Hydrogenophilus thermoluteolus: one gene and its partner. The protein of the gene in region 1 interacts with the protein of each later gene in a pairwise test. Links are inferred from orthologs where the notes say so. Each region holds a gene or a part of one and is shown on either strand. Other genes may lie near its edges.

The links. Proteins that work in one complex are often made in the same cells at the same time.
Region 2: the proteins of HPTL_RS08880 (region 1) and mrdA interact in binary tests that used the Escherichia coli proteins (3 or more experiments, as listed by UniProt). The link is inferred for Hydrogenophilus thermoluteolus from one-to-one orthologs.

Annotation. Positions count from the first base shown.
Region 1 is NZ_AP018558.1:1,828,277-1,831,537, reverse strand. Bases 184-3,188 are described here. They hold HPTL_RS08880 (penicillin-binding protein 1A), read right to left. Parts: upstream 2,867-3,188; coding sequence 500-2,866; downstream 184-499. Other genes in these bases: pilM (type IV pilus biogenesis protein PilM), read left to right, coding at 2,962-3,188; HPTL_RS08885 (YqgE/AlgH family protein), read right to left, coding at 184-481. In the rest of the region: more of HPTL_RS08885, read right to left, coding at 1-183; more of pilM, read left to right, coding at 3,189-3,261. UniProt on the Escherichia coli protein: Cell wall formation. Synthesis of cross-linked peptidoglycan from the lipid intermediates.
Region 2 is NZ_AP018558.1:109,050-112,302, reverse strand. What follows is about bases 65-3,061. They hold mrdA (penicillin-binding protein 2), read right to left. Parts: upstream 2,498-3,061; coding sequence 632-2,497; downstream 65-631. Other genes in these bases: mreC (rod shape-determining protein MreC), read right to left, coding at 3,028-3,061; mreD (rod shape-determining protein MreD), read right to left, coding at 2,494-3,021; rodA (rod shape-determining protein RodA), read right to left, coding at 65-635. Outside these bases: more of rodA, read right to left, coding at 1-64; more of mreC, read right to left, coding at 3,062-3,253. UniProt on the Escherichia coli protein: Catalyzes cross-linking of the peptidoglycan cell wall. Responsible for the determination of the rod shape of the cell. Is probably required for lateral peptidoglycan synthesis and maintenance of the correct diameter during lateral and centripetal growth.

The DNA of each region.
Region 1 (3,261 bases):
TGGAAAAGATGATCTCGGGGTCGGCGGGTACGGTTAGCCAGTCGTTGCGGGCGATTTCGCTTTCTAGCTGACCTTCGCCCCAACCGGCATGGCCCAGCAAGACCAGGAAGTCGCGGACCGCGTTCACGTCGCCCAAGCTCGGCAAGATGTCACGCGACGAGGTGAGCGCCATGTCTTCGGGTAGCGTCATCGATCCTGCCCATTCGCCACTGGGACGATGCAGGACGAAACCGCGTTCGGTCGCGACTGGCCCGCCGTAGAAGACGGGCGCGTCGGCAACGAGGGGGTTGACCGCGCCCGCTTCGACCCGCTCGAAGAGCTGCCCCAGGGTGATTTCGGTGGGACGGTTGATGATCAACCCCATTGCGCCTTGGGGGTGGTGTTCGACCAGATAGACCACCGTTTGGCGGAAATTGGGGTCGTTGAGCTCGGGCATCGCGACCAGGAAATGGTGTTTGTAGCTGACGAAACGTTGTCCCATGGCGGTATTGGATCCTTCTCAGTTGAGGAAAGAGCGCTCCAAGATCGGCGCATACGGCGTACGCTCACTGGGGGGCGTTTCGGGGGTGGGCAGCAAATTGGGGTTCCACCCCTCGCCGCCTTCCCAGATGGGTGTTGGCGGATAGGGATCTGGTGGCGGCAGTTCGGTGTAATAATACTCAGGTCTGCCGTCGAGGATCGTGGTCGCGATCCCCGATGGCATCGGCGAATGGGTTTCTGGGACGCCCGCGAGCGCCGTCTGCATGAAGTCGATCCAGATCGGCAGTGCCGCGCGGCCACCGGTCTCTCGTTTGCCGAGTGGTTTGGGCTGAGGGTAACCCACCCAGGTGACCGCAACGAGGCTCGGGTGGTAGCCGGCGAACCAGGCATCGACCGCGTCGTTGGTAGTGCCTGTTTTGCCCGCGAGGTCGTTGCGTTTGAGGGCGCGTCGCGCCGCCGCGCCGGTTCCCCGTTCGACCACGGTGTGGAGCATCGAGTCGATCAACCAGGCGTTGCGCGCGGGGATCGCGCGAATGCGCTCGTCTCCGGCAACGGTGGGGTGCGCCTTCCAGAGCAGTGTCCCTTGACCGTCGCGGATTTCGTCGATCAGATAGGGTTCGACAAGATAACCCCCGTTCGCGAAGACCGCGTAGGCGCGCGCCAACATCCACGGGCTGGTTTCGCCCGCGCCCAACACCATGGTGAGATAGGGGGGGTGCCGTTTCGGATCGAACCCGAAGCGGGTAATCCACTGTTGCGCGTATTGGGGGGTGATGTCGTGGAGGATGCGGATTGCTGGAAGGTTCTTCGAGTGGGCGAGCGCTTCTCGCACCCGCATCCACCCTTCGTATTTGTCGTCGTAATTTTTCGGCGCCCACTCCTTGCTTCCCGTGATCTCGGGGCCGAAGACGATCGGCTCGTCTTCGATCCAGCTGCCCGGCATCCACCCCTTCTCGAGCGCGGCCGAGTAGATGAAGGGTTTGAACGCCGAACCGGGTTGACGAAAACCCTGTGTGGCGTAGTTGAATTTGGCGAGTTCGAAATCGTAGCTTCCAGCGAGCGCCCGGACCGCACCAGTGGTGGGGTCGAGCGCCACGAGCGCTGCTTGCGCATCGGGCAGTTGCGTCGCTTCCCATTCTCCTTGCTCGTTTTGGCGAATACGGATCACGGCGCCGGGGCGAATCTGGAGCGCTGCTGGCGCACGCGGCGCGAGCGCGCGTTCGAGGAACGCGATCCCTTTGCCGGTCAAAGAGAGGGTTGTACCGTTGCGCCACACCGTGATCGCTTTAGGGGCGACGGTGAGCACGACTGCGGCGAGCCCGTCGGGCGCGTCGGGGTAGGCTTCGAGCGCTTCGGCGAGCGCACCGGGATCACGCGACTGCAGCACCGAAGCAGGGATCTCCCCTTCCGGGCCCCGAAAACCGTGACGTTGGTCGTACGCGATCAACCCCCGGCGAACCGCGGCTTCGGCTTCCCGTTGCCATTTGGGGTCGATCGTCGTGTACACTTGAAGCCCCGCGGTCATCGCGGTGTCGACGCCGTAGCGCTCGACGATCAGTTGCCGGACCAGTTCGGCGACGTGCCCGCCCCAGGGAATGGCGCTTTTGACGACGGTATTTTCGCGCTTCTGGTCGCTGGCAAGTGTCAGAGGTTCGGCTTTGGCGGCTTCGTATTGCATCTCATCGATGAATCCGGCCTCCTTCATGCGCCGCAGTACATATTCGCGCCGCGCCAATGCTCCTTCCGGGTTGCGGTAGGGGTTGAGCTGTGACGGTGCTTTGGGAAGTCCCGCAAGGAGTGCGCTTTCAGCGAGCGTGAGCGCTTGGATCGGCTTGCCGAAATAGACCTGCGCTGCGGCCGCGAACCCGTAGGCGCGTTGCCCCAGGTAGATTTGGTTCATGTAGAGCGTCAAGATTTGGTCTTTGCTGAGTTCCCGCTCCAATTTGATCGCGAGCAGAATTTCGTAGAATTTTCGCCAGTAGCTCTTTTCGCGCGAGAGGTAGAAGTTGCGCGCCACCTGCATCGTGATCGTCGAACCCCCTTGCGCCTTGGCACCGGTGATGAGGTTCGCGATCGCGGCGCGTACGATGCCCAGCGGATCGACGCCAGGGTGTTCGTAGAAGTGCTCGTCTTCAGCGGCCAGAATCGCCGCTTTCAAGTGGTCCGGTACCGCGGTGATATCGACGACCACCCGCCGTTCTTCGCCAAATTCCGCGATTTTTTCGCCGTTTTTCGCGTAGATGCGCAACGGCATTTTGGGGCGGTAATCGGCCAGCTGCGAAACGTCGGGCAGTTCCTGCCACGCAAAAAGGATCACGGTGGCGATCACGGCAAGCGGCGAGACGAGGAGTGCGAACGAAACGGCCGTCCATTTGAGCAAACGCATAACGATTGTCTTGACAGCGGGCGGAGATTCGCCGATTATAGCTTTGCTGCCGCGAAAGCGCGTTTTTTATCGATCGAGGGGAGGCGTTGCATTCGATGCTGCGGTTGGGACGACAACAAAAAGCGGGGGAGGGCGTTGGCATCGACTTGGGGCCGTCCGCCGTCAAAGCGGTCAAGTTGCAGCGGCGGGGGCAGGCAGTTGCGCTAGCAAGCGTTGCAACCGTGCCGTGTGAAAGTGGGTGGTATTCGGCGTCTGGGGTAGGCAATCAAAAGGCAGTGGTGGGCGCGCTCATGAAGGCGGCTCAGATGCTGGGTGGCGTCCGAGCGGCGGTGATGGCATTGCCCGACAGTGCGGTGATGCAACGCAGCGTCGACTTTCCTGTCGGCCTTTCCGAA
Region 2 (3,253 bases), 1.7 Mb from region 1 along the record:
TAGTCGTGCAACCCAGGCCACTCGACCTCTGGCGCGCACCAGCGATCGCCGTAATGGAGCAACGCGGCGATCGCGACACTCACCGCGACAACGACCGGCAGAATCAGACGCCAGCTCAAACCGGCGAAAAAGAGCACGCATCCGCCGATCACTCCCACCATGATCGCGGTCCCCAAATCGGGCTGTTTCAAAATGAGCGCAGTAGGCACCAACACCCAAACGAACGCGACCAGATGGTCCCACCAGCGCAGCATCCCTTGCCGCCAATGGAAATACGCGGCACAAAAAAGCGGCACCGCAAGTTTCATCAGTTCCGAAGGTTGGACGCGTGCCACGCCCAGATCGAGCCACCGCGTCGCCCCTTTCGCGGTCACCCCAACGACCAGCACCAAGACGAGCGCGATCACTCCGCCCAGATAGAGCAGCGGTGAGACCGCCAACCACCAGCGAAACGGCACCAACGCTGCAACCAAAAAGGCAGTCAACGCCAGCCCCTGATGCAGCCACTGTTCGTCGAGCCGCTCAGGCGAAGCGCTGGTCATCACCCAGTGGGAAAAAGTGAAGAACCCTGCCAGGAAGAGCAGCAAAAAGGGATCCCACCGTCGCAGGAGCGATTGCCACCACGCAGGCCTCATCGTGCGGACTCCCATTCCGGCTTCGGTTCGACGCCGAAGAAGCGGTCGAAGATGATGCGCATCAACGGCGCCGCAACCGCACCGCCATAGCCGCCGTGCTCGACGATCAGTGCGGCGACGATTCGCGGTTCTTCTGCTGGCGCAAAGGCGATGAACCACGCATGGTCTTGCTCGTCCGCGGCGTCGGCATCGCGGTGCACCCGCTGCGTAGACACCACCTGCGCGGTGCCGGTCTTGCCGCCTGCGCGATACGGCGCACCGGCAAATGCCCGGGCCGCGGTTCCCACACGGACCGCTTCGCGCATCCCCGTAAGCACCGCCTCGACGTTCACCGGATCGAGCGGCACGAAACGCGCGGGCGGCCGAGGTACGGGAATGATGGCACCAGAGCGGCGATCGCGGAAATGGTCGACGACGTGGGGAATCGGTCCCAACCCACCATTGACGAGGATCATCAACGCGTTGGCCATCTGCAGCGGCGTATAGCTGCTGTACCCCTGACCGATCGCCACCGAAACCGTTTCCCCGGTGAACCATTGCTGGTCACGCCGCCTCTTGAAGAAGCTACGCTTCCATTCGCGCGACGGCAACACCCCCGCCGCTTCGTTGGGCAGATCGATCCCAGTCGGGGATCCGAAACCAAAATGGGTCATGAAGGTCGCGATCGCGTCGATTCCCAGATCGACCCCCAACTGGTAGAAATAGACGTTGCACGAATAGGTGAGCGCACGAATGAGATCGACGCCGCTTTGGCACGCTGATTTGCGGTCGTGCAAGACCTGCTGGCCAATCTGGAACGACCCTTGGTGGTTGAAACGCTGAGTGACGCGTCGCGCCTTGGCTTCCAACCCCAAGAGCGCCATGAACGGTTTGAAGGTCGACCCGGGCGGATAGGTTCCCCGCAACGCGCGATGGAGCAACGGACGGGCTGGGTCCTCGAGCAGGCGCGTCCACACCTCGTTCGACAATCCGGTCACGAACGCATTGGGGTCGTACGCAGGGGTACTCACCATCGCCAAAACAGCGCCGTCGCGCGGATCGAGCGCGACGAACGCCGCCTGCTTGTCGCGAAGCAACTCATGGACGAACGCCTGGAAATCGACATCGATCGTCAAGATCGCATCGCGTCCCGGTTGCGCCGGCACCGAAGCGAGCCGTCGCACCGCGCGCCCGGCGGCGTTCACTTCGAGCTGCTCCCACCCCGGCCAACCCACCAGTTCGGATTCGTGGCTCGCCTCGACCCCCTCTTTGCCGATCACCTCCAACCCCCGGTAGCGTCCCAGCGCGTCTTGCGCTTCGATACGCTGCAGGTCGCGTTCGCTGATCCGCCCCAAATAGCCGACGATGTGCGCCATCACCTCGCCGTAGGGATAGTGGCGCATCGAACGGACCGCAACCTCAACACCAGGCAAGCGAAACCCGTTCGCCGCGATTCGGGCGGCTTCGGCGTCGGTGAGACGCCACTTGAGCGGCACGCTTCCCAAGCCGCGCTGTTCGCGCACTTTGCGACGAAACGACCGAATATCGTCGGCATCGATCGCCACAAGCTCAGCAAGCGAATTCAAGGTTGCGTCGAGATCTGGCGTGAGCGCCGGCGTCACTTCCAGCACATAAACCCCTTCGTTACGCGCAAGCGGCTTGCCGTTCCGATCGAAGATTTCGCCGCGCTGCGGCGGGATGGGCACCAAGGCCAGACGGTTGGCCTCAGCAAGCGCCGCGAACCGTTCGTGCTGCGCCACTTGCAGATGGTGCAATCGCCACAATAGGAGCGCAAACCCAGCGAGCATAACCAACGCGGCGACTGCCGCACGCCAGCGGGTTCGGCGCTGAAGTTGATCGAGGGAAGGCGTTTCCAGCGTCATACCCGATGCTTGGGCAACTCCGCACGCCACCGTTGCGGCCACAGCAACAACGCGTACCAGATGGGCCACACGAGTGCCATCCACAGCGGCGACAAGAGATACCCATAAGCAAAAATCCCGTCACCGACCACGAGCCAACGCACCGCCACCTGCACCGCGAGCGCCCCAGCCCACAACCAGACCAAGTGCACCGCTTGGCCAAAGGGGCCGAACCAGAGCACACGACTGCGCCACTTCTGCGCGCCCCACACCACCCAGATCGCGGCGAGCGCCGTCTGTCCCAACACGGCGCCGCGGCCCACGTCGAGCGCGATGCTCACGAGCAGGGTCAAACCGAAGCCCGTCCATGCGGGCGAACGCAACGCCCAAAACGTCAGCGTCATCAACGTCGCTTCGGGACCCCAAACCGTGGTCCAAGGACGGGGGATGAGATCGAGCGCCAACGCGCCCAGGAGCGTCACGATCATCCACGCTCGGCTGGGCGGCGACAGCAGTTCGCGCGAACGGTGGGTCGGCTGTTCCATCGTCGCTTACGGCGCCACCGTTTCGTCGCGCACGAGCACGAGCAACTGCCGCCACTGCGCTCCGGCTTCGAACGGCGTGACGAACACCAGCGGCTCGGCTTGCCCCCGTTCGATACGCGTCACGCGCCCCACAGGTAACCCGACCGGGTAGAGGCCGTCCAATCCTGAGGTCACCACCTCGTCTCCTTCGGCAACCACCCATTCGCCCAACACGTCGCGCAGCTGCAGTTCC